4 regions of the Streptomyces sp. NPDC004327 genome follow, and region 1 is predicted to be linked to each of the others. Evidence: riboswitches for the same ligand, from Rfam matches in the RefSeq annotation. Region 1 holds a riboswitch; each other region holds the start of a gene.
What was found. Region 1 has a riboswitch for cobalamin ahead of metE (5-methyltetrahydropteroyltriglutamate--homocysteine S-methyltransferase). Riboswitches for the same ligand answer to the same signal wherever they lie in the genome.
Positions count from the first base shown of each region.

Region 2: linked by a shared signal. The riboswitch ahead of ACFYU9_RS03140 (ABC transporter substrate-binding protein) and the one ahead of metE (5-methyltetrahydropteroyltriglutamate--homocysteine S-methyltransferase) in region 1 are both predicted to bind cobalamin.
Region 3: linked by a shared signal. The riboswitch ahead of ACFYU9_RS22055 (CbtB-domain containing protein) and the one ahead of metE (5-methyltetrahydropteroyltriglutamate--homocysteine S-methyltransferase) in region 1 are both predicted to bind cobalamin.
Region 4: linked by a shared signal. The riboswitch ahead of ACFYU9_RS35185 (HoxN/HupN/NixA family nickel/cobalt transporter) and the one ahead of metE (5-methyltetrahydropteroyltriglutamate--homocysteine S-methyltransferase) in region 1 are both predicted to bind cobalamin.

Region 1 covers NZ_JBIAME010000007.1:508,261-515,938, reverse strand. The annotation lists gene aceB (malate synthase A) at 1-1,143, shown strand, start outside; gene ACFYU9_RS26010 (3-hydroxybutyryl-CoA dehydrogenase) at 1,140-2,024, shown strand; cobalamin riboswitch at 2,222-2,416, shown strand; gene metE (5-methyltetrahydropteroyltriglutamate--homocysteine S-methyltransferase) at 2,592-4,910, shown strand; gene folP (dihydropteroate synthase) at 5,031-5,882, shown strand; gene ACFYU9_RS25995 (CbtA family protein) at 5,968-6,342, opposite strand; partial or broken gene ACFYU9_RS25990 (CbtB-domain containing protein) at 6,343-6,466, opposite strand; gene ACFYU9_RS25985 (MFS transporter) at 6,724-7,678, shown strand, end outside.
Region 2 covers NZ_JBIAME010000001.1:715,101-722,778, forward strand. The annotation lists gene ACFYU9_RS03125 (SpoIIE family protein phosphatase) at 1-1,476, shown strand, start outside; gene ACFYU9_RS03130 (ABC transporter ATP-binding protein) at 1,570-2,382, opposite strand; gene ACFYU9_RS03135 (FecCD family ABC transporter permease) at 2,379-3,413, opposite strand; gene ACFYU9_RS03140 (ABC transporter substrate-binding protein) at 3,524-4,564, opposite strand; cobalamin riboswitch at 4,654-4,777, opposite strand; gene ACFYU9_RS03145 (ATP-binding protein) at 4,994-7,678, shown strand, end outside.
Region 3 covers NZ_JBIAME010000006.1:278,611-286,288, forward strand. The annotation lists gene ACFYU9_RS22020 (hypothetical protein) at 1-387, shown strand, start outside; gene ACFYU9_RS22025 (RNase A-like domain-containing protein) at 400-699, shown strand; gene ACFYU9_RS22030 (contact-dependent growth inhibition system immunity protein) at 713-1,369, shown strand; gene ACFYU9_RS22035 (hypothetical protein) at 1,500-1,961, shown strand; gene ACFYU9_RS22040 (glycosyltransferase) at 2,082-3,749, shown strand; gene ACFYU9_RS22045 (D-2-hydroxyacid dehydrogenase family protein) at 3,764-4,723, shown strand; gene ACFYU9_RS22050 (CbtA family protein) at 4,804-5,652, opposite strand; gene ACFYU9_RS22055 (CbtB-domain containing protein) at 5,688-5,918, opposite strand; cobalamin riboswitch at 5,954-6,096, opposite strand; gene ACFYU9_RS22060 (histidine phosphatase family protein) at 6,148-6,702, shown strand; gene ACFYU9_RS22065 (GntR family transcriptional regulator) at 6,732-7,088, opposite strand; gene ACFYU9_RS22070 (hypothetical protein) at 7,091-7,678, opposite strand, start outside.
Region 4 covers NZ_JBIAME010000013.1:43,915-51,592, reverse strand. The annotation lists gene ACFYU9_RS35195 (thioredoxin family protein) at 426-764, opposite strand; gene ACFYU9_RS35190 (glycosyltransferase family 2 protein) at 1,128-2,591, opposite strand; gene ACFYU9_RS35185 (HoxN/HupN/NixA family nickel/cobalt transporter) at 3,290-4,399, opposite strand; cobalamin riboswitch at 4,426-4,616, opposite strand; gene ACFYU9_RS35180 (ArsR/SmtB family transcription factor) at 4,696-5,064, shown strand; gene ACFYU9_RS35175 (peptidylprolyl isomerase) at 5,974-6,477, opposite strand; partial or broken gene ACFYU9_RS35170 (ATP-binding cassette domain-containing protein) at 6,940-7,140, opposite strand.

The sequences.
Region 1 (7,678 bases):
GGCAAGGAGTACCGCCTCGGCCCGACCCCCGCCACCATCGTGGTCCGGCCCCGGGGCTGGCACCTGGAGGAACACCACCTGGAGTACGAGGGCAGGCCCGTCCCGGCGTCCCTCGTCGACTTCGGCCTGTACTTCTTCCACTGCGCCCAGCGCCAGATCGACGCCGGCCACGGCCCGTACTTCTATCTGCCCAAGCTGGAGAACGCCTACGAGGCGCGCCTCTGGAACGACGTCTTCCTGCTCGCACAGGAACTCCTGGACATCCCGCGGGGCACGGTCCGCGCCACCGTGCTCATCGAGACGATCACCGCCGCGTTCGAGATGGAGGAGATCCTCTACGAGCTCCGCGAGCACAGCTCCGGGCTCAACGCGGGCCGCTGGGACTACCTGTTCAGCCTGATCAAGACGTTCGGCCACCGCACCGACTTCCTCCTCCCCGACCGGGCCAGGGTCACGATGACAGCCCCCTTCATGCGGGCCTACACCGAGCTCCTCGTCCGCACGTGCCACCGGCGCGGCGCCCACGCCATCGGGGGCATGGCCGCCCAGGTGCCGAGCAAGGACCCGGAGTCCAACGCCGCCGCACTGGCCAAGGTACGGCTCGACAAAGAACGGGAGGCCGAGGACGGCTTCGACGGCTCCTGGGTCGCGCACCCCGGCCTCGTGTCGATCTGCCGCAGCGTCTTCGACATCGTCCTCGGCGACCGGCCTGATCAGATCCACCGGACCCGTGAGGACGTGGAGACCACGGCGGCCGACCTGCTCTCCGTACACCGGGTCAGCGGCCCGCCGACCGAGGAGGGTGTGCGGACCAACATCGCCGTTGCGCTGCGGTACTTCGACGCCTGGCTGCGGGGCCAGGGCGCCGTGGCCCTGTACGGGCTCATGGAGGACGCGGCCACCGCCGAGATCGCGCGTGTCCAGATCTGGCAGTGGCTGCGCCACCGGGTCGTCGACCGCGCCACCGTCGTCCGTCTCCTCGACCAGGAACTCGCCTCGCTCGGTGCCGAGCACCCGTGGGCGGACCTGGATGCGGTGCGTCGACTGTTCGACGAGACCGCGCTCGCCACCGAGCTTCCCTCGTTCTTCACTCCTTCCGCTTACGAGCGCCACCTCGTCCGGACCTCGCAGGCCCCGGCATGACGGCCGCCGACATGCGGCGCGTCGGTGTGGTGGGCGGCGGACAGATGGGGGCGGGCATCGCCGAGGTCTGTGCGCGTGCGGAACTCGACGTCCTCGTGTGCGAGACGGGCGCCCGGGCCGCCGCGGCGGCCCGCGAGCGGATCGCCGTCTCCCTCGAACGCGCCGTGCAGCGCGGCAAGCTCGACCGGATCTCCGCAGAGGCCTCGCTCGCCCGGATCGCCGTCACCGCCGACCTCACCGACCTGGAGGACCGCCAGCTGGTCGTGGAGGCGGTCGTCGAGGACACCGTCGCCAAGACCGAGGTGTTCGCCGCGCTCGACAAGATCGTCACCGATCCGGAGGCCATCCTCGCCACCAACACCTCCTCACTCCCCGTCATGCGCCTGGGCATGGCCACGGACCGGGCGGACCGCGTCGTGGGCCTGCACTTCTTCAACCCCGTGCCCGTCCTCCCCCTGGTGGAGGTCGTCACCACCCTGCACACCTCCCCCGCCGCCAAGCACGAGGTGACGGACTTCGCCACCCGGATTCTGGGCAAGTCCGTCGTCCACTCCACCGACCGGGCGGGCTTCATCGTCAACGCCCTGCTCGTCCCCTACCTCCTCTCGGCGATCCGGATGACCGAGTCCGGCTTCGCCTCCGCCGCCGACGTCGACCGCGGCATGGAACTGGGCTGCGCCCACCCGATGGGGCCGCTGCGGCTCGCCGATCTCATCGGACTCGACTCCGTCGCCTCGATCGCCGAGTCGCTGTACGAGGAGTTCAAGGAGCCCCTGTACGCCCCGCCACCGCTGCTCCAGCGGATGGTGGCAGCGGGCCTGCTCGGCCGCAAGAGCGGCAGGGGATTCCATGCATACGACCGGGGAGGAGAGCCCCGGTAGCCCAGTCCGACGACCCTGGGCGGCACCGCGGTTCACCGGGTGAGGGTCCGGTGGCCGGCGGGGAGGGCGGGAGGCGCTGAGGCGCCTCCCGCCCTCCAGCATGCCCTGCAAGCACCCGAAACAGGTCTCGATCCACGTTCCACAAGATGGACAACTCGCAGCGTTCGGCGGAACGGCCCCTTAGGGTGGCGGGTGCAGCTGGTTCGCCCCGTCCGCCAGGCGGGATGCGTCGTAAGAGGGAACCCGGTGGGAATCCGGGACTGCCCCGCAGCGGTGAGCGGGAACGACCGCCGTCATACGCACTGGGTCCGACGTACCGGACCTGGGAAGCGACGGCCAGTAGGAACCCTCCTGATGGAGGACGTGCCCGCGAGTCCGAAGACCTGCCCGCTGCCCGCACGCGGACGATTCCGCGCGCGGACATCCGGTGACCTCGAGGGCGGGTCGGCGCACATACCTGACGGACTACCGTGCCATGTCGCGCACGCGTTCCGTCCGGTCCGTCGCCCCTTCGCGTCCTCGTCCGGTCCCCGGACCTCAGGGATTCATCTCGCGAAGGAGATCTCCGTGACCACGAAGTCCGCAGCCGCGGCAGCACGACCCACCGTCCACGGCTACCCCCGCCAGGGACAGAACCGCCAACTCAAGAAGGCGATCGAGGGGTACTGGAAGGGCCGCGTCACCGCCGACGCCCTCCGGTCCACCGCCGCCGAACTGCGCAGGTCGAACTGGCGGCAGCTGGCCGAGGCCGGCATCCGCGAGGTGCCGACCGGCGACTTCTCGCTCTACGACCACGTCCTCGACACCACCATCATGGTCGGAGCGATCCCCGCACGGCATCGCGACGCCGTCGCCGCCGACGCGCTGGACGGCTACTTCGCCATGGCCCGAGGCACCCAGGACGTCGCTCCCCTGGAGATGACGAAGTGGTTCGACACCAATTACCACTACCTGGTGCCCGAGCTGGGCCCGGACACCGTCTTCTCGGCAGACTCCTCCCGACAGGTCGCGGAGCTGAAGGAAGCCCTCGCCCTGGGTCTGACGCCCCGTCCCGTCCTCGTCGGGCCCGTCACCTACCTCCTGCTCTCCAAGCCCGCCCCCGGCGTGGCCGCGGACTTCGACCCGCTGACCCTGCTCGACCGTCTCCTGCCGGTGTACGCGGAGGTCCTCGCCGACCTGCGTGCGGCCGACGCCGAGTGGGTCCAGCTCGACGAGCCCGCGCTCGTGCAGGACCGCACTCCGGCCGACCTGAACGCCGCCGCCCGCGCCTACCGCGACCTCGGCCGCCTCACCGACCGGCCCAAGCTGCTCGTCGCGTCCTACTTCGACCGGCTCGGCGACGCCCTGCCCGTCCTGGCCAAGGCACAGGTCGAAGGACTCGCGCTGGACTTCACCGGCCGGGCCGCCGCCAACCTGGACACCCTGGCCGCAGCCGGTGGGCTGCCCGGCAAGCGCCTGGTCGCGGGAGTGATCGACGGCCGCAACATCTGGATCAACGACCTGCACAAGTCCCTGGCCACCCTCGGCACCCTGCTCGGCCTCGCCGACCGGGTCGACGTCTCCGCCTCCTGCTCCCTGCTCCACGTGCCGCTGGACGCCGTCGCCGAAAAGGACATCGACCCGCAGGTCCTGCGCTGGCTGTCCTTCGCCCGCCAGAAGACCGCCGAGATCACAACGCTCGCCAAGGGCCTGGCACAGGGCACCGACACGATCACCGGCGAACTCGCCGCCAACCGGGCCGCCCTCGCCTCCCGCGCCAACTCCCCCATCACCCGCGCCCCCGCGGTCCGCGCCCGTACCGAGTCGGTCACCGCCAACGACGCCCGCCGCTCCCAGCCCTACTCCGAGCGGGCCGCCGCCCAGCGCGCCCACCTCGGCCTGCCACTCCTTCCGACCACCACCATCGGCTCCTTCCCGCAGACCACCGAACTGCGCACCGCCCGCGCAGACCTGCGGGCCGGCCGGATCGACACCGCCGCCTACGAGGACCGCATCAAGGCGGAGATCCAGGAGGTCGTCTCCTTCCAGGAGAAGACCGGACTCGACGTCCTGGTCCACGGCGAGCCCGAACGCAACGACATGGTCCAGTACTTCGCCGAGCAGCTGGACGGCTACCTCGCCACCCAGCACGGCTGGGTCCAGTCGTACGGCACCCGCTACGTCCGCCCGCCGATCCTCGCCGGCGACATCTCCCGCCCCGCGCCGATGACCGTGCGCTGGACCTCGTACGCCCAGTCCCTCACCACCAAGCCGGTCAAGGGCATGCTCACCGGGCCGGTCACCATGCTCGCCTGGTCCTTCGTCCGCGACGACCAGCCCCTCGCAGACACCGCCCGCCAGGTCGCACTCGCCCTGCGCGACGAGGTGAACGACCTCGAAGCAGCCGGCACGTCCGTCATCCAGGTCGACGAGCCCGCCCTGCGCGAAACCCTGCCGCTGCGGGCCGCCGACCACCCCGCCTACCTCGCCTGGGCCACCGAAGCCTTCCGGCTCAGCACCAGCGGCGTGCGGCCCGACACTCAGATCCACACCCACATGTGCTACGCGGAGTTCGGCGACATCGTCCAGGCCATCGACGACCTCGACGCCGACGTCATCAGCCTGGAGGCCGCCCGCTCCCACATGCAGGTCGCCCGCGAACTCGCGGCCCACGGCTACCCCCGCGAGGCCGGACCCGGCGTCTGGGACATCCACTCCCCGCGCGTACCGTCCACGGAGGAGGCCACGACCCTCCTCCGCAGGGGACTCGAAGCCATTCCCGCCGAGCGGCTCTGGGGCAACCCCGACTGCGGCTTGAAGACCCGCGGCTGGCCCGAGACCCGCGCCTCCCTGGAGAACCTCGTCGCCGCGGCCCGGGTGGTCCGGAACGAACTCTCCGCATCCTGATTCGTCACCTCGACACGGCAGGCCGGAGCGTGACGCTCCGGCCTGCCGGTGCTCAGCCAAGGGAATGCGATGAAACAAGCCCTTCTTCCCGGCCTACCGGACTGGCAGCGCTGTGGTGTCATGGGCATCGTCAACGTGACGCCGGATTCGTTCTCCGACGGAGGTCTCTGGCTCGACCCGGAGAAGGCGGTTGAACACGGCATCGACCTGGTCGAACGAGGCGCCGACCTCGTGGACGTCGGCGGCGAGTCGACACGGCCTGGTGCCGCACGGGTCACGACACAGGAGGAGCTTCGTCGTGTCCTCCCCGTCGTCCGCGGCCTGGTCGCGGACGGCGTGCCGGTGAGCATCGACACGATGCGGGCAGAGGTGGCCGAGGCCGCCGTGGCGGCCGGCGCCCGGCTGATCAACGATGTGAGCGGCGGCCTCGCCGATCCCTCCATGGCGGGCGTGGCCGCATGGACGGGGGTGCCGTTCGTGGTCATGCACTGGCGCGGTCCGTCGGCGGCGATGGATGGATTCGCCGGCTACGAGGACGTCGTGCGCGAGGTCGTCGGCGAGGTGGAGCGGCGGATGGACGCCGTGGGTGCCCAGGGAGTGGATCCGGAACAGATCATCCTTGATCCGGGGCTCGGGTTCGCCAAGAGCCGGGCCGACGACTGGGCGCTGCTCGGCGGGCTCGACGCCTTCGCGCGGCTCGGTCGGCCTGTGCTGATGGGCGCCTCCCGCAAACGCTTCCTGGGCACCCTGCTCGCCGACCCGACCACGGGGGCGCCCCGGCCGGCGCGTGCGCGCGACGCGGCGACGGCAGCCGTGGCGACACTGGTGGCCGCACAGGGCGCCTGGGCTGTCCGGGTTCATGACGTGGCCTCGTCCGCCGACGCCGTCCGTGTCGCCGCCGCCGTGACGCCTACCGCGAGATCGTCATCTGGTCGGGTGGGCCCATCGGCATGGGCCGGGAGGGTCGGCTGAGTTCGATGCTCCCTGCGATGGCAGAAGCCCTGCCGTCCCGGGTCTCCGGGGCGGCAGGACTCTCTGGGTGGCTGCGGTGTGTGGATCAGCCGAGGGCCGACGCCGGCTGCGGCGCCGCTGCCGCCGTACCCGCGGGGTGGGTGCGGTGGGCCAGGAGCCGCCCGAGGATGATCGCGCCGACGCCGAGCAGGACGCTGAGCAGGATCATCAGGAAGAACAGCGTGGTGCGCTGGCCGATCGTGTCGGGGTTGCCGACGGCCGGCGGGAACGGCACCAGGTAGACGAGTGCGAGCGCGCCGGCGGCGGTGAGGGCCGCTGTCACCCGGGGGCTGAACCGGCCGGCGCGGCCGAGGACGAAGGAGAGCGCGAGGGAGGCGAACAGTCCGGCGATCAGGCCCGTGAGCGTGCCGCGGACCAGCAGACCTCTGACAGTGGAGGCGTACATGATGTGCGTGGCCACTCAGTGGCAGGGGAAGCCGAGCAGGTGGCGGCCGTCGTGCACCCATTCGTGCAAGTCGGTGCCCGCGAACACGGAGGTGGCGCCCTGTTCGGCACACGAAGTACAGGGCCACGAGCATCAGGACCTACGCCCGCGTATCGCCCGTCGCCCGCGCGGCGGTGCGAATCCTCACCAGGGATGCGCCGGAGCCCGCGCCGGTGGTGCCGAGTGCACAGAGCTATGCAAACCGGGGTGCAGTGTGTCGTACCCAAGAACGGCCCGGATCGCGACAGTGGAGCACCACCGTCGACCGACAAGGACAATGACATGCCGGAGTTGACGACCGCTCAGCGACGAGCACGCGGAGCCGCCGCCGTAGGTGTAGGCGCAGTCGCCACGGTCATGATCCGACGCAGCACCCGGAGGCGCGGCGAGTCGCTCGGTCGTCACGCACTGCCCGGAAGCACGAACGAGACCACACGAGCGGCCGCGACGACGGCGGCGCCGCGCGTCGAGGAGCACGCGAAGAGTCGGTGGATGGTCTTCCTCGCCTACGGCCTCCTGGCCGCCGCGTCCCAGGCGCTCTTCGTGAACTACGCGCCCGTGACGGAGGACGCCGCGCGGCACTTCGGCGTCTCCATCGGCGAGATCGGCTGGCTGTCCCAGGTCTTCCCGCTGGTCTACGTCCTCCTTGCCGTCCCCGCCGGCATCGCGCTCGACCGGTTCCTCCGTCCGGCCCTCGTGGTCGGCGCGGTGCTCACGGCGTCAGGAGCGTTCCTGAGACTGGTTGCCGACGACTTCACCTGGGCGTTCATCGGACAGGCCGTCGCTGCCGCAGGACAGCCCTTCGTCCTGAACGCCATACCGGGTCTCGCCGTGGGCTACCTCGCCAAGAGGCACCGCGCCCCCGGAATCGCCGCCGCGTCCTCCGCCACGTTCGCCGGCATGGTCCTGGGCTACCTGCTGGGCGCGCTTCTGCCCGGCGAGAACCACATCCGCACCCTCACCCTCATCACCGCCCTGATCGCCATGGACGCCGGGCTGTGTCTCGTCGCGGCACTGCGCTTCCCGCCGCGGGCGCGCCCCGAGTACGCACCCGCGACCAGTGGGCTCCGGGCCTTTCGCGCGGCACTCGGCAATCGCTACGTACGACGTCTGTGCGCGGTCGTCGCCATCCCGATGGGTACGTTCATCGCCCTCGCGACGTTCGTGCAACCGCTGTTGGCGCCGGCGGGAGTTTCGGAATCCACCGCCGGTCTGATCCTCGCGCTGACCATGATCGCCGGTGTGATCGGCTGCGCCGTCGTGCCGGTCTGGGCGGACCGATGCGGCCGCGAGGTTCAGGTCATGGGTGCGG
Region 2 (7,678 bases), on a different contig from region 1:
GTCGACGTGGCGGCCGAGGTGCTCGACGGAGAGGAACCGAAGCCCGTCACGGCAGGGGGCCTGGTGCGCGTGGCCGATTCCGACGGGGAACCCTCCCGGGTGGGCGAGCGGGTCGCCTACGCCGCCGGATCGCCACAGGCCCGGAGCCTGGCCGGGGGCCGTGCGACCGCGGACGCCGTGGCCGCGCCGACCCGGCTGTACGCCCCGCTGGTCGTGCGGGGGACGCCCCTGGGCCTGGTCACCTTCGCGCGGGGCGACGACGCGGAACCCTTCGACGACGGCGACCGGGCGGTGGCGGAGGAGCTGGCGTCGCGGACCGCCGTCTGCATCGACAACGCCCGCAGGTACCGCCGGGAGCGCACCGCCGCGCTCCTGCTCCAGCGCAGTCTGCTGCCGCGGTCGCTGCCCGAGCTGAGCGCGGTCGAGGCGGCGAGCCGCTACCTGCCCGCCGACAGCCACCTCGGCGCCGGCGGCGACTGGTTCGACGTCATTCCGCTGTCCGGCGCACGGGTCGGACTCGTCGTGGGCGACGTCGTCGGCCACGGGCTGGGAGCCGCCGCCACCATGGGGCGCCTGCGCGCGATGGTGCACACCCTGGCCGAGCTGGACCTCGCCCCCGACGAACTCCTGGCCCGGCTGAACGACCAGGTCGGCAAGGACGCGTCGGACCAGGACGGGACGGGCACGGGCGGCAGCGGCGCCGTCGGGGCGACGTGCGTCTACGGGATCTACGATCCGGCTTCCCTGACGAGCACCTGGGCGGCGGCGGGACACCCGCCGCCCGCCGTGGTGCAGCCGCACGGCGACGTCGGCTTCCTCCGTCTGCCACCGGGGCCGCCGCTGGGCGTGGGACGGCTTCCCTACGAGGCCGCGGAAGTGACGCTCGCCGCGGGAAGCCTCCTCGTGCTGTTCACCGACGGCCTCGTGGAGGCCGGGGGGCAGGGCGTCGGGGTGGGACTGGACCGCCTGGCGGCCGTACTCGGAGAACATCGGGGATCGTCGCCCGACCGGTTGTGCGCCCGGATCGTCGAGGAGCTGGCGGCGGACCACGCGCAGGACGACGCGACGCTCCTCGTCGCGCGCACCCGTGCGCTGGACGCACGCCAGGTGGCGGCCTGGGAGCTGCCCTCGGACCCCGCGCTCGTCGCACGCGCACGGGCGATGGCCGCGCAACAGCTCGGGCGGTGGGGACTGGACGACCTGGCCTTCACCACGGAACTGGTCGTCAGCGAGCTGGTCACCAACGCGATCCGGCACGCCTCCGGCCCGATCGGACTGCGCCTGATCCGGGACCGTTCCCTCATCTGCGAGGTCTCCGACTCGCAGCACACCTCACCGCACGCCCGGTACGCCGGCAACGACGAGGAGGGCGGACGCGGACTGTTCATGGTCGCCCAGCTCACCGAGCACTGGGGCACGCGTTACCTGCCGACCGGCAAGACGATCTGGGCGGAACAGGCCCTGCCCGCGGTGTGACGGCCGCGGTGGGCGTGGCTGTGGCTATGGGCGTGTGCAGGCGTACTCCGTACGGGGTGTCCACCACCTGGCGCCGTGCCGGGCCCGCCCCGCTCAGTCGCGGGGGCGCGCCGTGCCCAGGAAGCGGATGTGGGGGCGGTCGCCGGGCCCGGGACGGGACACGGCGGCGCGGACGCCGTAGACGTCCATGACGAGCCGCTCCGTGAGGACGTCCGCGACCGGCCCGCCGGCCACCACCCGTCCCTCGTGCAGGACCACCACGTGGTCGCAGTACATCGCCGCCAGGTTGAGGTCGTGCAGGGCCATGACACAGGTGAGGCGCAGGCCCGACACCAGGGTCAGGAGGTCCAGCTGGTGCTGGATGTCGAGGTGGTTCGTCGGTTCGTCGAGGAGGAGCTCGCGCGGTTCCTGGGCGAGGGCGCGGGCGATGTGGACCCGCTGGCGTTCGCCGCCGGACAGCGTGCGCCAGGTGCGGTGGGCGTGGCCGGTCAGTCCGGTGCGGGCGAGCGCGGACCGGACGGCCTCCTCGTCGGCGGCCGTCGCCGGTGACCAGGCGCGGCGGTGCGGGATGCGGCCGAGCCGTACGGCGTCGGCCACGGTGAGGTCGACCTGGGTGTCGGCGTGCTGCTCCACCACCGCGAGCCGCTGTGCCAGGGCGCGGCGCGGGATGCCGTTCAGCGGGTCGCCGTCCAGGGACACCACCCCGGTGTCCGGAGCGAGGACACCGGCCAGCAGCCGCAGGAGGGTGGACTTGCCCGAACCGTTCGGGCCCAGCAGCCCCGTGAGTTGGCCGGGGCGCGGAGCGATGGTCACGCCGTCCAGGACGAGAGCGCCACCCGCGGTGCGGGAGACGCGCTCGGCCCGGAGGCCGGTACGGCTGCCGGGGCGTGTCACCGGGCCGGTCATCGAACCCTCCGGGTGCGGTACAGGACGAGGACGAACGCGGGGACGCCGACGAGCGACGTCACCACGCCCACCGGCACCTCCTGCGGGTCGAGCACGGTACGGGCGAGGGTGTCCGCCCAGACGAGGAAGACCGCCCCGGCCAGCGCGGCCAGGGGCAGCAGCCGGGCGTGCCCCGGGCCCGTGAGCGCCCGGATCGCGTGGGGCAGGACGAGGCCGACGAAGCCGATCGCGCCGGCCGTGGAGACCAGGACCGCGGTCAGCAGGGCGGTGACCGAGAGCAGGACGAGCCGGGTCCGCGCCACGGGGATGCCGAGCGTGGCCGCCGCGTCCTCGCCGAACGCGAAGGCGTCCAGCGTGCGGGCGTGCCCGCCGCAGACCGTCAGCCCGACGGCGAGGACGGCGGCGCACAGCCCGGCGTCCGTCCAGTCCGCGCCGCCGAGGGAGCCGAGGAGCCAGAAGAGAACGCCCCGGGTGGTCTCGGCGTCGGCCGCGGTCATCACCACGAACGAGGTGAGGGCGGAGAACAGCTGCATGGCCGCCACCCCCGCCAGCACGACACGGTCGGCCGACCCGCCCAGGACGTGGCTGAGGAGCAGGACCAGGGCGAAGGAGCAGAGCGCGCCGAGGAAGGCGCCGCCGGTGACGGACAGCAGGCCTCCGCCCGCACCGAGGACGACCACGGCGACGGCCCCGGTCGAGGCGCCGGAGGAGACCCCGAGGACGAAGGGATCGGCGAGCGGATTGCGCAGCAGCGACTGCATCACCACGCCGCACACCGCGAGGCCGGCACCGCACACGGCCGCGAGGAGGGTCCGGGGCAGTCGCAGGTCCCAGACGATGCCGTCGCGGATCGCGCTCAGACCGGACGGATTCCCGCCGAGGTGGGAGGCGACCACGGACCAGGAGTCCGAGACGCGGATGTCGGCCGGACCGATGGTCAGGGCCAGGGCGATGGAGACGCACAGGAGGACGGCCCCGCCCACCGCGGCGAGCGGCACGAGCGCCCGGGACGAGCGGACGGCGGCTCCCACGGAGCGGCCGGCCGCCGCGGGCTGTTCGGCCGCGGCGGGGTGTGCGGCCGCGGCGGGGTGTTCGGCGCCGCCGCGGCGCGGCGCGGCCGCCGTTCCCGCTTCCGGGCGGGTCACTTCGCGAAGCCGTACGTCTTGAGCGCGGCGGCGACCTTCTCGATGCCCTCGACGGTGCGGACGGTGGGGTTCATGGCCTGTCCGCTGAGGATCACGTACCGCTTGTTCCTCACCGCCGTCATGTTCCGCGTGACCGGGTGGGACTCCAAGAACTCGATCTTCTTCGCGGCGCTCTCCGCCGACTGCGCCTTGCGGGTCAGATCGGCGATCACCAGCACGTCGGGATCGCGGTCGGCGACGGTCTCCCAGTTGATCTGCGGCCACTCCTCCTTCGTGTCGTCGAAGACGTTCTTCACGCCGAGCGCCCCGCTGACGATTCCCGGTGCGCCGCAGCAGCCCGCCATGTAAGGGCCCTGGGAGTCGGAGAACCAGTAGAGGACGGAAGCGCCGCCGAAGTCGACGCCTGCCCTGGCCGCGGTGACCCGGGCGCGGAGCTCCCCGACGAGCTTCTCGCCGCGCTCCGGCACGCCGAACACCCGGGCCAGGTCGCGGATCTCCCCGTACACGGTGTCCATGGTCAGGGGCCGGGTCCGCACCCCGTCGCCGTCTCCGCCGTTGTCCTTGCCGACGCAGTCCGTGGGGGAGAGGTAGGCGGGTACGCCGAGCTTGGTGAACCGCTCCCGGGGTGCCACGCCGCCCTTGCCGAGGGTGTACAGGAAGGAGGCGCTGACGAAGTCCGGCTCGGTGCCGAGCACCTTCTCGAAGGACGGATAGCGGTCCGCGAGCCGGGGGACGTTCGCGTTGGCCTTCTCCAGGCCCTTGAGGACGGGGTCCGTCCAGGTGGCGGTGCCCACCATCCGGTCGGCCAGCCCGAGGGAGAGCAGGATCTCGGCCGAGCCCTGGTCCAGGGCGACCGCCCGGCGTGGCGCGCGATCGACCTCGACGCGCTGCCCGCAGTTGTCGAGCACCACCGGGAAACCCGGGCCGGAGCCCTTCGCCCCGGGCGGGGCCACCGTCCCGCCCGTGCCGCAGCCGGCCAGGAGAACGGAACCGGCCACGAGCAGCGCGGCGGAACGGACGGGATGCGTGAGGGGCACGGTGAGGAGTCCTCTGCGTCACGGCTCATGCGCGGAGCCTGTCGTACGGTGCTTCCCGGGCGGCGACACGTGCCGTCCGGGTCGCCAGCAGGTCTTCGGACTCGGGGTCGTCCGGACGGAGCGCCTTCCCGGGCCCCTCGGGACCCAGTGGCCGCTGCTCCGCCCGTCACCCTCACCGCTGCGCGTCAGCTCCGGATTCCCACCGGATTCCCTGACCCCCGTACCCGTCGTGCGGATGCGTACAGGGGTGCGACTGGCCCGGGCAAATTACCACAGGACGATCTTGGTCCCGCCGAGCCGTCCGCCCACCGGGGCCCCGGGAGAGGACCCGGCCTCGCCTCCCTGGCCGCGCCCCGCGGCCGCCCGGCGCACGGGCGCGGAGCCCGCGGGTGACGGGTGGCGAACGCCGCCCGGTGGGAGAATGCCGGTGTGAGCGCGCGCGTTGAGTCGCTTCTCGTAGGCCGGGGCGCGCTGCTGACCTCTCTGTGCCGTCAGGTGGACGCAGCTGCCGTCGGCCGGGGTGGGTCGGTGCTGCTGGCCGGGGAACCGGGCATCGGGAAGACGGCCCTCGCGGCCGAAGTCCTGGCCTACGCGCGAAGCGCCGGGGTGACGGTGGCCTGGGGCAGCTGCGAGGACGGGGGCGGCGCACCCGGTCTGTGGCCCTGGCGGCAGATCCTCCGCTCGGTCACCGGACGACCGGAGCCGCTCGGCGACGCCGCGGGCACACCGGCTCGCAGTGGCGCGGAGGACGCCAGGCGGGCGCTGTTCGAGGAGGTCGCGGAGCGTCTGCTGGCAGGCGGCCGGCCGCTGGTCGCGGTGCTGGACGATCTGCAGTGGGCGGACACCGCCTCGGTTCTGCTGCTCGGCCATCTCGGCCGCCGGGCCAGGCACGAGCCCCTGCTCCTGGTCGGGACCTACCGTGACGTCGAGCTCGCGCCCGATCACCCGCTGCTCTCCTTGGCGGACGCGGACACGGTCGTACTGGGCGGTCTGGCGCCGGCCGAGGTGGCCGTACTCCTGGACCGGTTCGGCGGGCAGGCAGGAGCGGGGGCCGCCGGAGCGGAAGAAGCCGCTGCGGAGACCGCTGGACGGGGTGGGGCCGCCGGACCGGGAGGGGCCGTCGCGGAGACGGCGGCCGCGGTGCAGCGGCGCACCGGGGGCAATCCGTTCTTCGTGCAGCAGATCGCCCGGCTGCGTGCCGCGGGCGGGGACGGCGGGACGGTGCCGGTCGCGGTCGGGCAGACGGTGGCCCGGCGCCTGGCACGGCTGCCGGACCGTACGGCGCGTCTGCTGGCCGCCGCGGCGGTGCTCGGCCGCCGGGGTGGGATCCTCCGGCTGGCCGCCGTCGCGGGCGTTCCGGCCACCGAGGTACCGGGCCTGCTGGAGCCGGCCGTGGACGCGCGGATCGTCACGCGCGACGGCCGGGACGGCTACCGCTTCGCGCACGACCTGTTCCGCGAGGAGCTGATGGCCGGGCTCGGTCCGGCCCGGCGCGCCCGCACCCATCTCGCCGTCGCACGGACGCTCGAAGGCACCGGGCATCCCGCCGAGCTGGCCTGGCACTACGCGCAGGCGCTGCCGTACGGCCCCACAGAACCGGCCATCCGTCACGCCGTACGAGCGGCCCGGGAAGCGCTGTCGCAGCTGGCGTACGAGGAGGCCGCCGGCTGGTGGCGGCAGGCCGTACGGCTCACCGCCCCGCACGATCCCGGGCTCCTCCGGCTGCGTGCCGCACGGGCGGAGGCCGAGCTGTCCGCCGGTGCCAGGGACGCGGCCTCGCGCGAGTTCGCCGAGGTCGCCGCCCAGGCGCGGGCGCAGCCGGAGCTGCTGGCGGCCGCGGCTCTGGGGCTGCACCGGGCCGGAGTCCGCAGCGGCGATTCACGGCGCGACGTGGTCGGCCGGCTGGCGCAGGCGGAGGCCGCCCTGCGCGGCGGCCCCCACGCGAGGGCGCACGCCGAGGTGCTCGCCGCACTGGCACGGGAGCTGGCCGACGGCCCGGAGCGGGACCTGGCCCGCGCCCGGGATCACGCCCGCCAGGCGGCCGAGACCGCCCGTACCGCCGGTGATCCCCATGCGCTCGCCACCGCGCTGTTCGCCCAGCACGACGTCGAGTGGGCGCCGGGCACGGCACGGCGGCGGCTGGCGCTCGCCGACGGGATGGTGGCGGCCGCGATGGACGCCGACGACATCGCCTTGGAGTTCGAGGGAACGCTGTGCCGGTTCGTGGCGCTGCTGGAACTCGCCGACCCCGCCGCGGCGGCGGCCCTGCGCCGGGCGGCGGACGCGGCCGAGCGGTCCCGGCTGCCGCGCGCCCGCTACCTGGTGCGCTCGCGCGAGGCCGCGTGGGCCCTGATGGAGGGCCGGTTCGAGGCGGGCCGGCGTCTGGCCGAGGAGGCGGCCGTGCTGGCGGAGGCGATCGGCGAGCCGGACGGCCGAGGGGTGACGGCGACCCAGCGCGTCGCCGCCGCGCTGGCCCGGGAGGGACCCGACGGCGTCGCGCCGGTGTTCGAGGAGTTCGGCGATGCCGGTCTGCCACCGGAGTTCCTGCCGCACGGGCGCTGCTTCGCGTATCTGAGGGCGGGCGAGCCCGAGGCGGCGGCGGCCGTCCTGCGGGCGCTGCCCCCGGCCGAGGAACTGTCGCGGTTCCGGTGGCGGGCCCTGGCCGGCATGGCCTTCGACGTGGAGCTCGCGGTGGCGGCCGGCGTTCCCGAGGTGTGCGCGGACCGCTACGAGCGACTGCTGCCCTACGAGGAGGAGACCGTCGTCATCGGCGGCGGCGTCGCCGTCCTCGCCCCGGTGGCGCTCTACCTCGGTCTGGCGGCGACCGGACCGGAGGCCGCGGCGCACCTGGAGACGGCTCTGGCGGCTGCCGACCGCCTCGGCGCCCGGCCCGTCGCGGCCCGCGCCCGGCTCGAACTCGGCCGGCTGCTCCTGGCGCGCCACCCCGCCGGCGAACGCGGCAGGCAGCTGCTCTCCCAGGCGCTGACCGTCGCCGAGGAACTGGGAATGGACTGGCTGCGCGACCGGGCCCGGGCCGCCCTCGCGCAGGCGGACACCGGCCACGTCTTCCACCACGACGGGCAGCTGTGGACACTCGGCTACGCGGGCCGCACG
Region 3 (7,678 bases), on a different contig from region 1:
CGCGGCTGGGCCGGCCTCGACGACGGGGCCGCCTTCGCCGGCCACCCGCCCGAGTACGTCGCGGCGCGCCTGAAGGAGATCGACCGGGAGAGCGCGGAGAACCTGCTCCTGGCCCTCACGGACGACGGCTGCACCCTCGCCGGCCTGGAACGCTTCACGGAGAGCGAGGAGGAGCTGCGGGCGATGGCGCGCACGGTCCTCGCGCGGTACGGGGACGGAGCCGTGTACCTGACCAACGTCGACAGGCCCGGCCGCGGGCCCGGCACTCTGGACTTCACGACGCGGGACTGGGCGTACAGCCCGCTGAGCGTCTACTCGGAGGACTACGGCCTGGTCGTCGTCACGGACACCGAGGTCGCCGTGTTCTGGAACTTCTCCGACTACTGACAGGATTCGCAGGTGCTGACCCGCTCCGCCTCCTACCCCGACCGCGAGACCGCCCAGTGGGCCACCCAGCAGGTGGTGACCGCCAACGAGCAGGCCATCCACCGCTGGCTCGCCCAGGGCACCCGCGCCCGCCTCACCATCGAGGCCGCCTGGCCGTCCCGCGAGGAGCCCGTGGGCCGGGTCCAGCTGGCGGGCGACCTGCTGGCCGGGCTCGGGCCCGTCGACGTCCGCGCGGCGCGCGTGGTGCTGCGCCGCGAGCCGTCGAGCCCGCACGGCTTCGTCGTCCACACGACCGTTCCGTTCTACCTGTAGGGGACGTCCGCACATGTCCATGAAGCCCCTCGAACACGACCGCCGGTACGGCGAGCTCGACCAGGTGATGCGCGCGTACCTGGGCCAGCCCGCCGACGACACCCCGGAGCGCCGCGGCCGCGCCCTCGACGCGTACCTCCGCCACACCTGGCACACCCGCCCCTCGGCCGTCGCGGAGGCGGAGCGCCAGCTGCGCGCGTACAGCCGCAACCCGCCGGGGCGGCTGCGCCAGAGCCTCGGCGAGTTCTACTCGATCCCGGACACCGGGATGCCCCAGGCGGCGATCGGCGACTGGCTCATGGTCCTCGCCGACCACCTGAAGCGGAGCATCGAGGAGGGCGACGTCCCCGAGCCGGCCTCGCCGCAGACGCACTGGGAGTGGCACGTGCGCTTCCCGGAGACCGCGCAGCTGCTCGGCGGCTGGTTCTCGCAGGACGTCGTCGACGAGTTCCCCGACCACGACGCCGCCGTCGCCGACTACGCCGCCACCACCCACCCCCAGCTGCGCGCCCGCCTCGTCGGCGAACTCCACGAGCTGCTCGCCCTCCCCCTCGACGAGGCGGACTACGCGCTCGCGGCCGCCGAGCTCGGCTTGGAGGTCGATCCGCCCGAGCCGTTCTCGTACGGCGCCTGGTTCCTGGCGGTGGCGACGAAGCTGTCCGACGGCTGACACTCCTCAAACGGCCCGGCAGGCCCCACCATGGTGCCGTCACACGGCCCGCAGGCCCCACCATGGTGCCGTCGTACGGCCCGCAGGCCCCACCATGGTGCCGTCAGCACCGGCGAAGGGAGGGCCCGCCATGGGCCGTTGGAACGACTACCTCGGCACCCGCCACCCCGACGGGGCCACCGCGCCCCTCCCGCCCCCGGACGTCCACCGGGCGCTCCTCGCCCTCAACGGCACGGGCGTCCCCTTCCTCGTCCGCGCGGGCACCGGCCCGGAAGGCGACCTGGTCGCCGAGTGCCGCCTCCCCCAGCTCCGCGTCCGCCTCCTCACCCGGATGCGGCTGGCCCCCGACACCCACGAGGTCCGCGCCCTCGACGAACGCGTGGAGCTCAACCCGTCCACCGCCACCCGCGCCGAGTACTCCCGCGGCCCCGCCAACACCGTCTACCGCGTCTGGGGCATCACCCCGGGCCCCGACGGCCGCCCCCGCCGCGTCGAGACCTTCCGCTTCGACACCCGCTCGATGAAGGACCCGCTGCGCCAGGCGGTGCTGGACGCGGGCTGGACGTGGCGGGGAGTGCTGCTGCGGCTCTGAGCTCCGGGATCCGCGACCGCCCCCGCCCCTCTCCCGGCTTCCCGCATACCGCCGGTTGGGCGATACGATGCGCCATCGCGACCAGCCCTTTCACAAGATCTGCACTGGGGGATCCGACAGATGAACGTCCCGCGCACGCCCACGGTCTCGCTCGTGATCCCCGTCTACAACGCGATGCCGTACCTGCAGCTGACGCTGCAGTCGATCGAGCAGCAGACCATCGGTCTCGACGCCATCGAGGTCGTCGCCGTGAACGACGGCAGCAGTGACGGCAGCGGGGAGACGCTCGACGCGTGGGCGAAGGCGCACCCCGGGGTCATGAAGGTGATCCACCAGGAGGCGTCGGGCGGGCCGAGCCGGCCGCGGAACGTGGGACTGGACAACGCGACGGGCACGTACGTGTTCTTCGTCGACGGCGACGACTGCCTGGGGCCCGAGGCGCTGGAGCGGCTGGTCGCCATGGCGGAGAAGAACGGCGCGGACACCGTGCTCGCCAAGCTGGTCGGCGTCGGCCGGCGGGTGCCGAAGGCGGTCTTCGCGAAGAACGTCGACAAGGTCGACCTGTCGAAGGGCGACGCGTACTACACGCTGATGCCGTTCAAGCTGTTCCGGCGCGAGATGATCGAGAAGCACGCGATCCGCTTCCCCGAACACATGCGGATCAGCGAGGACCAGCACTTCGTGGCCCGCGCCTATCTGCACAGCAAGGTCGTCTCGACCGTCGGCGACTACGACTGCTACTACGTCGTCAAGCGCGGCGACGAGGGCAACATCACCGCGAACGGCATCGACTTCACGATCGCCCTGGAGCAGGCCGACGAGATGGTCGCGCTGGTCACCGGGCTGACCGAGCCGGGCGCGCTGCGCGACCACCTGATCGGGCGGCACGTCAACGTCGAGATGATCCGCCGCTTCGACCAGCGGTTCCTCGACGCCGACGCCGAGGAGCGGACGGCGATGGCCCGGCTGGCCGGCCCGTACGCGCAGAAGTGGATCACGCCGGCGATCCTGGCGAAGATGCCGGTCAACGAGAAGCTGGTCGCGCACTGCCTGCGCGAGGGGCTGGTGGAGGAGCTGGCCGAGGTCGTCGCCTGGCAGCTCGCCGGCCGGCCGGGCAAGGCCCTGGTGCGCGGCGGCAGGATCTTCGCGACGCCGCCGTTCCCGGCCGCCGACTCTCCGGTGTACGAGGAGCTGTGCGACATCACCGGCGCGGCGCTCGGCGCCAGCCCGCGCCGCCGCGTCGACAGCATGGCGTGGCGCGGCACCGCCCTGGACCTGACCGGCTACGCGTACATCGACATGGTCGACACCGACGATCTGGTCACCGAGGTCGTCCTCAAGCACGCCGGCACCGGCCGCGAGATCGCCGTGCCCGTCGAGCACGTGCCGTCGCCGCACATGACGGTCAGCCGCGGCAAGGAGACGTACGACTACGGGCGCGCCTGCTTCCGCGTCTCGATCGACCTGGCCACCGCCGACCAGGGCGGCGCGCTGCCCAAGGGCGACTGGCAGGTCGCGCTGCGCTGCACCGCCCAGGGCCTGACCGCCCGCGGCGAGCTGGGCACGGCGCTCGGCGGCAAGGTCAGCAAGCGGGCCGACGAGCACGCCGTCTCCCTGGCGGGCGCCGGAGGCGGCAAGGCGAAGAAGCTGCACACCGTGCGCGTCGGGCCCCGCGACGGGAAGCTGGTGCTCCAGCTGAAGCCGGCGCCGTCCGCCGTCTCCGCGTACGCCTTCAGCTTCGGCTGGAAGGCCGCCCGCGCCGTCCGCAGCCGCATCAACTGGAAGTGAGCGGGGACATCACCATGACGCCGCGCTGCGCGATCCTCGACGACTACCAGGGCGTCGCCCTGACCCGTGCCGACTGGAGCCGCCTCGACGGCCGCGTCGAGGTGCGCGTGCTGCGCGAGCACCTCGACGACCCGGACGCGCTGGTCGCCGCCGTCGAGGACTGCGAGATCCTCGTCGTCATGCGCGAGCGCACCCCGCTCGGCGCCGGACTCCTCGCCCGGCTGCCCCGGCTCCGGCTGATCGTCACGTCCGGGATGCGCAACGCCTCCATCGACCTGGCCGCCGCCCGCGCCCAGGGGATCACCGTGTGCGGCACCGCCAGCGCCTCCGAGCCGCCCACCGAGCTGACGTGGGCGCTGATCCTGGGCCTCGCCCGGCAGCTGCACACCGAGAGCCGCGCGCTGCGCGAGGGCGGGCCCTGGCAGTCGACGCTCGGCACGGACCTCGCGGGCCGGACGCTCGGCCTCGTCGGGCTCGGCAAGATCGGCGGGCGGGTGGCCCGGATCGGGCTCGCCTTCGGCATGGACGTCGTCGCCTGGAGCCCGAACCTCACCGACGAGCGGGCCGCCGAGCACGGCGTACGGCGCGCGGAGAGCCTCCCGGAACTGCTCGGCGCCGCCGACTTCGCCTCGCTCCACCTGGTGCTCTCCGACCGCACCCGCGGCCTGCTCGGGGAGCGGGAACTGCGCGCGATGCGCCCGGGCGCGTACCTGGTCAACACCTCGCGCGCCGGCCTCGTCGACGGCCCGGCGCTGCTCCGCGCGCTGCGCGAGGGGTGGATCGCGGGGGCCGGCCTCGACGTGTACGAGACGGAGCCGCTGCCCGCGGACGATCCGCTGCGCACGCTGCCGAACGTGCTGGCGCTGCCGCACCTCGGGTACGTGACGGCGGGCAACTACGACCGCTACTTCGGCCAGGCGGTCGAGGACATCGAGGCCTTCCTGGCGGGCGGGCCGGTGCGCGAGCTGGCGTGAACGCACGTCCGCCCCCGCACACCGAGGTGTACGGGGGCGGAGGCACGACGCCCGGGTGGCCGGAGCCCGGCCGCCCGCGCTCAGGCGGCCACGGGCGCGGACGCCGGATCCGGCTGCTCCTTCGGCGCGAGCAGCCGCTCCGCGAGCCACCCGAAGGCGAGCCCGAAGGCCGCCCACAGGGCCACCTGGATGCCCAGGGTCGCGACCCGGAAGTCCCACAGCACGGCCGCCGGGAACTCCGGCTGCACCGCGTCCGTGTTGTCCGGCAGGAACACGCAGGCGATCACGATCGCGGCGGCGTAGCCCGCGCCCGCGAGCACGGTCGCGTTCCAGTTGCCGAGGCGCGGCGCGAGCCGGCGGCCCGCGATGACCGCGGCGATGCCGAGCAGCACGCTCAGCAGGATCATCAGGAAGAAGAGCGTGGTGCGCTGCCCGATGGTGTCCGGGTTGCCGACGGCCGGCGGCGTCGCCGGGTACTTCAGGAACGGCACGAGATAGACCGTGGTGAAGGCCGCCGCCGCGACGAGCGCCGCCGTCGCCCTCGCCGTGAACCGGCCGACCCGGCCGAGGACGAAACAGAACGCCAGGGACGCGATGCCGCCGAGCGCCACGCCGTAGACGAGGACGCCGGTGGCGAGGCCGGCCGTGGACTGGAGGTCCCGGCTGACGATCTCCTCCTCGGAGTCGGCCTGGGTGGCCGCCCCGTTGGCACCGTTCGAGCCGTGGTCGTGGGAGTGCGCCGCGTGTTCCGCCTTGGCGGCCGTGGCCTCCTCGACGGCGATCGACGCGTTGACGGACGGCTCACCCGCGACGTACGCGACGGCGAAGGCGAACAGCCCGGCGATCAGGCCCGCGAGCATGCCGCGGACCAGAAGCCTGCCCACGAGCGAGCCGGTGGGCGCGCTCGTGGGTGTGGTGGGGGATGACATGTACTCGGATGCCCTTTGCCTCGGTGCCTGACGGCTCAGTGGCAGGGGAAACCGAGCAGGTGGCGTCCGTCGTGGACCCACTCGTGCACGTCGGCGCCCGCGAACAGGGACGTGGCGCCCTGCTCGGCACCGACGAAGTAGAGCGCGACGAGCATCAGGATGCCCGCGAACGCCGCCCACGGCAGCACCGCGCGAACCGGCAGCGAGACCGGAGCGGTGATGGCGGGGGTGGTGGGAACGGCGGGCGACGCAATGGCCTCGGCCATGGTGGAACCTCCTCGGGAACTCGCGTCCCATACGGTGGTGCGCGACGACGGTCGTCGGGTCTGACTCACCGCTCCCGGGGCTTGGGAGCGGCTCACAGTGGCGCGACCGTGCCGGATTTGCACCGGACTTCCGTCTCGCCGTCGTCGTTCATTCGGAAATGTCGACTGACGGTACCGCGCCGCTCACACCACGCCAAGACCGCCTGAAACGCTGAGGGATGAATCACCGATGACCGTGCACCTCTCCCTGATCGCGCCCGCCATGAGCCGGGCCCTGCGCGAGGCCCGGTTCGACGACGACGGGCCGGTGGAGCCGGTCTCCCACGATCCGCTGTGCCCCACGGCGCGGGTACGGGTGGTGTGCTCGCCGTCCGGACGCTGCCGGGCGACGGCCGGGGCGCTCGGCGTCGACACGGCGGCGTACGAGGTCGAACCGGCGCTCGCGGGCTGCGCGATGGGCCGGTGGCGGGGCCGGACCCTGGACGAACTCGCCGCCGCGGAGCCGGAGTCGGTGGCCGCGTGGCTCGGCGACCCGGACGCCGCCCCGCACGGCGGCGAGTCGCTGCGCGAGCTGCGCGCCCGGGTCGCCGCCTGGATGGACGCGCTGGAGTCGGGGACGGTCTGGGCGATCGCCGAACCGGACGTCATCCGCGCGGCCGCCGCGCACGCGCTCGGCGCGCCGGAGACGGCCTTCTGGCGCCTCGACGTGCGCCCGCTGGCGCGGGTCGAACTGTCGGGACGATCGGGTCGCTGGAACGTGCGCCTGGGCGGCCCCGTCGGCTGAGGCGGGGGCTCGTACCGGTGGATGCCGGTTCAGCCCAGGCTCGTGCGGGCCAGGTCGAGGAACTCCGCGTCGGTGATGCCGAGTTGCCGAGCCTCGGTGACGAGGACGCGGAGGCGTTCGACGAGCTGGGCGCGGTCGGGCGCCTCGGCGCCCGCCATGATGACGGCGCCCCGGCCGCGGCGCAGCTCGATCAGGCCCTCCTCGCGCAGCCGCTGGTATCCGCGCAGCACGGTGTGGACGTTGACGCCGAGGGAGTCGGCGAGTTCGCGGGCGGCGGGCAGCCGTTCGCCGGGCGCGGCGGAGCCGTCGGCGAGGGCGCCGCGGACGCAGGCGGCGATCTGGTCGCCGAGCGGGACGGCGGAGGCGGGGTCGACCCGGAAGAGCACGGTCAGATCCTCTCAGGTCCCGGGGCCCCGTCCGGGCGGGTGGCCAGGGCGTTGAGGAGGGCGGCCGCGGTCTCGGCGTCCGGGACGGTCACCGCGAACTCGAAGCCGGAGCGGCGCCGTACGACGAGGGCCTCGCCGGAGCGCAGGACGAGCGCGGACCGGTGCGGGCGGGTGCGGTAGCCCCAACCGCCGTAGTCGCCCAGCGGGTTCACCGTGCCGGCCTCCGCCTCGGCGACGTCGTCGAGCGGGATGCGGGTGCGGGGGCGGGGCAGGCCGGCCGGGGCGACGGTCAGGCCGTGCCGGTCGACGGTCACCCGGACCCGGGCGCAGGCGAGCCCGGGCGCGCCGACGACCAGGCCGACGAGGCCGAACAGGAGGTACGGCCAGGGGCCGAGGAGCGGGGCCAGGGCGAGGCCGGCGGCGCCCGCGAGCAGGAAGCCGGCGGACAGCGCGGTCAGCGGGCGGGAGCCGGTGACGCGGGACCAGCCGGCGGCCTCGCCGGCGGCGAGCTCGATCCGGGGCGCGCCGGCGGCGGGGACGGCGGGCGGTGCGGGCTCGGGCGGTACGAGCCGGGCGAGGCCGAGTCCGGC
Region 4 (7,678 bases), on a different contig from region 1:
GGGAACGGCCCGGGCGCGGAACGGCCCGGGCGACAGCCTGACAGCGCGTCCCAGTGCGCCTGGACCGCCCCGCGCCGCACGGGCGCACGGGCGGGGCGCAGGACAGTCCGGGCGCAGTTCGCCCTCGGTCTTCGCGAAAACCCTCATCAGGATGCTTCCCACGCCTGCAACGACACGAGCCCGTCACCAGTCATCGCCATCTGAACGAGGCTTCGGGTATGGCCGTCGAAAGGCCGTTCGTCCAAGGCGGGGCAGTGAACGACAGGTGGGGACTCGCGACGCGGCGGCCTCCCAGGCGAACCCGTCCAGGTCGGTGAAGGCGCCGGCGGTGCTGCCGAGGACGATGCGGTGCGAGCCGGCGCCGTCGACGGGAACGCCGAGGCGTCGATCAACGGGTGTCGTGACCGCGGTGCCACGGCGTTCGCTCAGAGGTGGCTGTCGACGAGCTCCCGTACCTCGACGCTGGTCATGGGTCCCGTGCCGTGCGCCACCGCCTCTCCATCCTTCAGTAGGACGTAGGACGGGGCTCCGGTGACCTCGTATCGTTTGGTTGCCGCCGGACAGCGCGTGATGTCGGTGCGGACGACTGTCAGGCGACCCATGTACTCCTCGGCGATGCCACCCACGACGAGGTCCGCCGCGCGGCAGGGCTCGATTGCCTTCGGCCATGTCCCGGTGAAGTACGCGAGGACCGGGATCGTGCTCATCCCGAGGATGAAATCGAACTCCGCGTCCTCACGGGGTTGGTGAATCCGCTTCGCCATGGAAGCTCCTGATTTTGTGTGTGCGTGGTTCCGTCCCATCATCCCCCGTTGGGCGAGCATGGGTACGACTGGGGCAGACGTTCAAACGGCACGACCGCCGGACGGCGCCCTGGAGGGTTCGTATCGGATCGCTCCGAAGCGATTGGCCGGTACTGGTGGAAGGCAAGTCCGTCGACAGCCCCGCTCGGCGCCCGGCAGAGCGAGTCGCCGCCACGGGGACGCCGGGCGAGTGCCCGGAACGGGTGATTGCAAGCCGCGCCCCGTGCCCGCGCGGGCGACGTGGCCGGGAGGACAGGGTCGCAGCGCGGCGACCGGCCGGTGGCCGCCGGCGGTGGGTTGTGATCGCCCTTCCGGCAAGCGTCGTCAGTCCGTGCTCGGCCGGTGCGGGGTCTTCTCCCAGCTGAACGGGGAGACCACCAGCTGGTGCGCGGCGCGCCACGCGGCGACCGACCACAGCACCGTGACGAATGGGCTGAACAGCGCGTGCCAGGGCGCCGCCAGTCCCGCCCGCCGGGCGGCGACGAAGGTGATGGCGATCCACACCGTGATCGAGACGCCCTGGGCAGCCACGGCCGGCACCACCAGCCCGGCGCCGGTCGAGGACCATACCGGGCCGGTGAGGGCGAGCACGGTGAGGGCGCTCAGTACGGGCTGGAGCAGGGCGGTCACCGGAGCGGCGGCGACGACACCGAGCAGCACGAGTGTGCCGGAGGCGCCGAACCGGCGCAGGGTCCGGCAGGGGTGGCGGGTGTGGACCATGGTCGTGACCAGGAAACCCTTGAGCCAGCGGGTGCGCTGGCGGACGTAGGGGGCGACCGTGTCGAGGGCCTCCTCCCAGGTGACGGATTCGATGGTCTCGGTGCGGTAGCCCATCGCGGCGCAGCGCATGCCGAGGTCGGCGTCCTCAGTGACGTTCCAGGCATCCCAGCTGCCCAGCGCGCGCAGGGTGTCGGTGCGGAAGTGGTTGCTGGTGCCGCCGAGCGGGATCGGCAGCCTCAGCCGCTCCAGCCCAGGCAGGGCGAGCCCGAACCGCAGGGCGTACTCCATGGCGAACTGCCTGGTCAGCCAGTTCCCGGCGGCGTTGCGGAACAGTAGCTGCGCCTGGACGCAGGCCGTCCGCCCGTCACGGGCGGCGAACCGTGCGGCGACGCGCCGCAGTTGGGCGGGGTCGGGCCGGTCCTCGGCGTCGAATATCACCAACAGCTCGCCGCGGGCCAGCATGAGGCCGAGGTTCACCGAGCGGGGTTTGGTCTGCGGTGGGCCGGACGGCAGCTGGACGATGCGGACGAACGGCGGCGGATCCGCCGCGAGGACGGCCCGCCGGGTGTCGGGATCGTGCCGTTCCACCAGGATCAGCACCTCCAGCCGGTCCGGCGGGTAGTCCAATTCCGCCAGGTGCCGCACCAGGCCACCGATCACCTCGGACTCCTGGTAGGCGGGCACCAGCACGGTGTAGGACGGCAGCTGCGTGTCGGGGACAGGCGGATCCGCCGCAGCCGCCCCGGGCCTGCGGTGCAGCAGGCCGGCCACCGCGATGACGGCGTGCAGCAGGCTGTAGGCCGTCACCACCACGGTCAGCAGAGCGAGAGCGACCAGTGGTACGAACACCACCACCACCGCGACGGCGGTGACAGCGACCGCCAGGGCCACGAGCTGCCAGCGTGCGAAGCCGGGCTTCGCCGCCAGATCCGGGTGCCGGCGGGTGAAACCGTTGGCCATCACGTCGGCCACCACCGACGACCGCTTTGCCAGGAACCGGTCCTGCGCCTCGGGCCCGCAGCCTGCCAGCTCCTCGATCACGTCCATGCCCGCGCGGACCGACCCCACCCTGTCACCCGTTTCTCGCCATGCAAATGATCAAGGACAGTGTAAGGACCAGTCAGATCGCCAGACGGCGGAGCACCGCGTGAGCGGCGACGCGAGGACGGTGACGCGGAAGGCGGTGACGCCTCGCCCCCCGGCATCGTCGCCACAGCCAGGCGTTGGAGTACCGCAGCCGGGACAGGGCCCAGGCATCCCGGCGCGCGGCAGCGCTGCCGATCCGGTTCTGCCGGGAGCGGGGCCGGCGCGAGGGCCGCGCAACGAGGCGGCGCTTGGCGGCGTCCTGGAGCCGCCGGCGCTGCCGACAAGGCTCCTGAGCTGGTCCGTGTCTTCATCGACCAGGCGCTCGCGACCGGGCAACCCGGAGCCGGGGCGTCGGGTCCGCGAGCAGCTTCCGACACGAATGCGCGTCCGTGACAAGGTCCCCGTCATGTGCGCGCGGACGTCGCTTGGTTGCCGGGACCGGGCTGGCACGATGCGGGCTCGTCGACACCGAGTTGCGCAAGTCGCCCAGCCCCGTGGGCATTCCGTGCCGTGTTGACGTCGCCCTGGGGCCGGACGGCTTTCACCGGTGCAAAAACGAGGGCCGGGCCCGAAAGCCCCCGGGCCGCTGCGACGATACGGAAAGCCGTGGCCTTGTCGGTTTCGCGGTGGAAGGCAACACCTCGTGCAGCGCCGGGGCCGAGGCGCCGGCCGATGTGCCGTCAGCCGGTGTCGGCGGTGCGGCTGCTCCAGCGCTGCTCGACCTTGGCCAGGCGCCAGTAGGCGATGGCCACGGCCCACACGACGACGAACAGGCCGACGATGACGTAGCCGACGTTGTCCAGGTCCAGGCCGGCGATCCAGTCGGTGACGTCATCGTTCAGGCCGAGCTTGTCGTGCAGGACGCCGACCAGCTCGATGGTGCCGACGAAGAAGGCGACGGCGATGGACAGTCCGGTGATCGTGAGGTTGTAGAAGACCTTGCGGACAGGATTCGAGAAGGCCCACTGGTAGGCGAAGTTCATGAACGTGCCATCGAGGGTGTCGAACAGACTCATGCCGGCGGCGAAGAGCAGAGGCAGGCACAGGACCGCGTACCACGGCAGACCGGCGGCGGCGCCGTTGCCGGCCAGTGCAAGGAGCAGGACCTCGGTCGTGGTGTCGAAGCCGATGCCGAAGAGGAAGCCCAGCGGGAACATCTGGCCGGGGCGGCGGATGGACTTGGTGAGCCGGCCCAGGATGCGGTTCATGAAGCCACGCGAGTCCAGGTGAGCTTCCAGCTCGGCCTCGTCGAACTGCCCGGCGCGCATGGCCTTGAAGACGCGCGCGATACCGAACAGGGCGACGAGGTTGAGCGCGGCGATGAGGTACAGGAAGCTTCCGGAGACCGTGGTGCCGACGGTGCCGAGGATCTGGTGGGTCCGGGAGCCTTCGTTCATCAGGGTGCCGGCGAGCTTCGCTCCACCGGCGACCAGGGCGGCCATCACGACCACGACACTGGAGTGCCCCAGGGCGAACCAGAAGCCTACCGACACCGGCCTTTGACCGTCGGCCATCAGCTTGCGGGTGGTGTTGTCGATCGCCGCTATGTGGTCGGCGTCGAAGGCGTGCCGCATCCCGAGGGTGTAGGCGGTGATGCCCAGACCCACGCCGAACGCCTTGGTACCGACCTCGTAGTGATGCGGGATCACGAGCAGGAAGAGAATCCCGAAGGCGACCACGTGCAGAGCGACGATCACGGCCAGCAGGCCTGCGGTGCGGATGGTGTCCTCGCGCCGCCAGCGAAAGGACGTGGGACCGGCGGTTTCGGGCACGCCTGGGGACACGGTCATGCGGTCACGCTCCAGCACCTCGTGGATCAGCTTCGTGATGCCGTGGCCGGTCTCCTGGCTGACGGGTCGACGCGCCCACCCCTGCCTTCCCGGCCGTAAGACCAGTGGCAATGCACGAGGCGGGAACTTCCCGATCACAGTGGCGAGGGCCGCTCCGGCCTGAGCCCCTGAGGAGCTGTCACCGGTCTTCCCGTACACCACGGCCCGCTCACCCTATGGGGTCACGGGAGACAGCTGCAAGGCTGCACATCTGAGCAGGTATGCAAGGGCAGGGCGCGGGCTGCGATGATGGGGCCATGCATCTCGTCCCCGCGGAACGCGCCGGGCAGCGCACCATCGACGACCACCGCGTCTGCGATGCCATCGCAGCCGTCGGCGAGCCCGAGCGCGTACGCGCCTGGGCCGATCGTTTCTCCCTGCTCTCCGACCCCGGACGCCTCTCCCTGCTCCTCGCCCTCCACGAAGCCGGCCCCATCGCCGTCTCGGACCTCGCCGTCGCCACCGGAATGCGGGACACAGCCGTCTCCCAGGCACTACGGCTGCTGAGGGCCGCAGGCGTCGTCGAAGGCGAGAAGAACGGGAGGATCGTGCGCTACCGACTCGTCAACGGCCCGATCTCCGTACTGCTCACTCACTGCACATCCCACGACGCAAGCACCGATTGACTCTGGTGCGGGCAGCGCCGCCTGCTGAACCACGTGCACTGGACGGCCGTCAGACGGCGAGATCGACAGGCCGCCGCCGAAACCGGCCCCCAGCAGCGATCCGCAGTGCGGTACCAAAGCACTCAAGGTGAACACGGCCCGCTCACCACCCACCGCCGCCCAGCGACCCTCATGTCCTACGGGCCCGTCCCCGCGCGCCGCGGCGGCCGACGGTGCGGCGCCGGGAACCGGGTACCGGACTCGGAAGCATGGCCCTCGACAACGCCCAAAAGCTGCCGAACCACTCCACCGCACCCATACGTGACACGAGAATCCCTTTACACACCGACGGGCATCTCAGGCACGGTACGCAGCAGGCTCCGGCCCGCGCGTCCCGGCCTGAAAGCGACTCGGCCGCCGCCCGAGCGCATGAGCCCACCTCGGGCGCGGTATGCAGCAGGCTCCGGCCGGCACGTCCTGGCTTGGGAGCCGCTCGGTCACCGCCTGAGCGCAGAGCGGGTCTACGACCCCCACGGCAACACCGGCCAGGACACCACGCCGCTGCCGGTCTTCGACGCCTGGGAACACACCCACTACCCGCAGTACGAGAAACGTCCTCCCCCACTGCGTCACCAAGCTCTGGGACCTCGCCAACCGAAGGTCCTCTCGGCAAGGCCGGTGGGCGCTACGAAAGGCCCACCACTGCCCGCGCCGAGCTGTAGGCCGCGGTGGGTGGACAGACCTGGGAGAAGAGGTGTCCGGCATCTATCGGGCTTCGAGGAGGGCGGCGAGCTGGTTCCCGGTGTTCGCCGGCCTGTGTCCACATGCCCGCCACGCGGCCCGGCTGGGACGGCCGGCCGCCGCCCTTCGACGAGGCGGGAGACCGGACAGGGCGGAACAAACCGTGGTGTGTCCGGTCCTGAGGCCTGGTCACTGCTTCGAGATCACGGCCTTCGTGATGACGACGTCCTCGACGGGGACGTCCTGGTGGCCCGCCTTGCCGGCCGTGTCGACGCCCTTGATGCGGTTGACGACATCCATGCCCCCCACGACGCGGGCGAAGACCGCGTAGCCCCAGCCCTGAGCGGTCTTCGCGCTGTGGTTCAGGAAGTGGTTGTCGGCCACGTTGATGAAGAACTCGTCGGTGGCTGAGTGCGGGTCCATCGTGCGGGCCATCGCCACCGCTCCGATCGTGTTCCTCAGTCTGTTGTCGGCCTCGTTCGCGACCGGCGCGCGGGTCTCCTTGCGCTTCATGCCCGTGGTGAACCCGCCGCCCTGAATCATGAAGTTGTCGATGACCCGGTGGAAGAGCGTGCCGTCGTAGTGGCCGGCCCGCACGTACTCGAGGAAGTTCTCGACAGTCTTCGGGGACTTCTCCCCCTCGAGCTCCAGCACGACGTCGCCGTGGTTGGTGTGCAGCGTGACATCGACCATGAGAGCCTCACCTTCCGTGATGGAACCGACTACTGACAGCAAGGTGAATCCTCGCACCCGAAACCACGATCCAGCCCCCACGCGCCGCGCCACGCCACGGACACCTTGCGGCTTGCCACCACCAGCGGCGCGGGGGACGGGTACACCGCGGCCGGCTCGCTCCCCGGCGCAGCACGGCCAGGCCGGGACCGAAGCAACCCGGCCAGATGCCGCCGCCCTGGCGAACTGCGACTTACCGGCCAGACGCAGGCTCGGTGGTGAGTCCGGCCTGGTGCCGGTGCCAGATCACGCAACGGTCGGCCACACCAGCGCCCATGCCCCACGCTCCCCGCCCGCCGCGCTCGCCCAGGCCGCCGCCGCATACTTTGCCAACGCAGCCCCTGGCCACCCGGCCATCACCAGCACTGCCGATGCCTGGAGAGGGAGATCGCCGCCACCGAAGCACGTCTGGGCGTCTGCCTGCCCAGCCGTGGCGGTCCGGCTTCGCGTACCCGTCCTCGCACCCGCCGCGCACTGCAGGAAGGTGGACTTGCCCGAGCCGGAGGCGCCCATGACGGCGGTGAAGCTGCCGCGGGCGAGCGCCAGGTCGATCCCGCGCAGCGCGTGCACCGTCGCCGCGCCGCTTCCGTCGATCCGGCGCACACCCCGCAGTTCGATCGCGGGCTCCGCGGACGGGGCCCCGAGGTGCGGGGCCGAGCCGTACGGGTACGCGGTGAACGGGGCTGCGGCGTACGGGGCCGTTCCGGGCCCGTCGGTCCTGTGGTCTCGGCGCCTGGGAACACGCTGCCATGGAGGCGGTCGTCACGCGCCCCGACGCCGCGGTCCAGGGCGTCGTCGGGCGCCCGGGCCCAGTGCGCCGACGGCGACAGCTGAGAACCCGGTCCTCTTGAACGCGCCCGGCCCGAACACCGGCCACGCCCACCGTCCGACCATGGCGGCCGAGGAGCCGGTCCATGAGGCGGCCACCGCAGCGAAAAGCTGACGAGGCCGCCGTGAGGCCAGCGCCGCAGCGCGAGCGCGGTAACACCCGGCCTCCGGGCTGTGCGCCAGGGCCGACTCTGCCGCCGTTCCCCACACCGCGGTACCTCTCAGAGACAGGCGATTGCGGAGCTCCGGGTGACTTCAGAGAGAAGCCAGCCGGATACGGCGGCCGACAGGGGCCGACCACCAGTCGCCAATAGCCGCTCGACTCCAGCCGGGC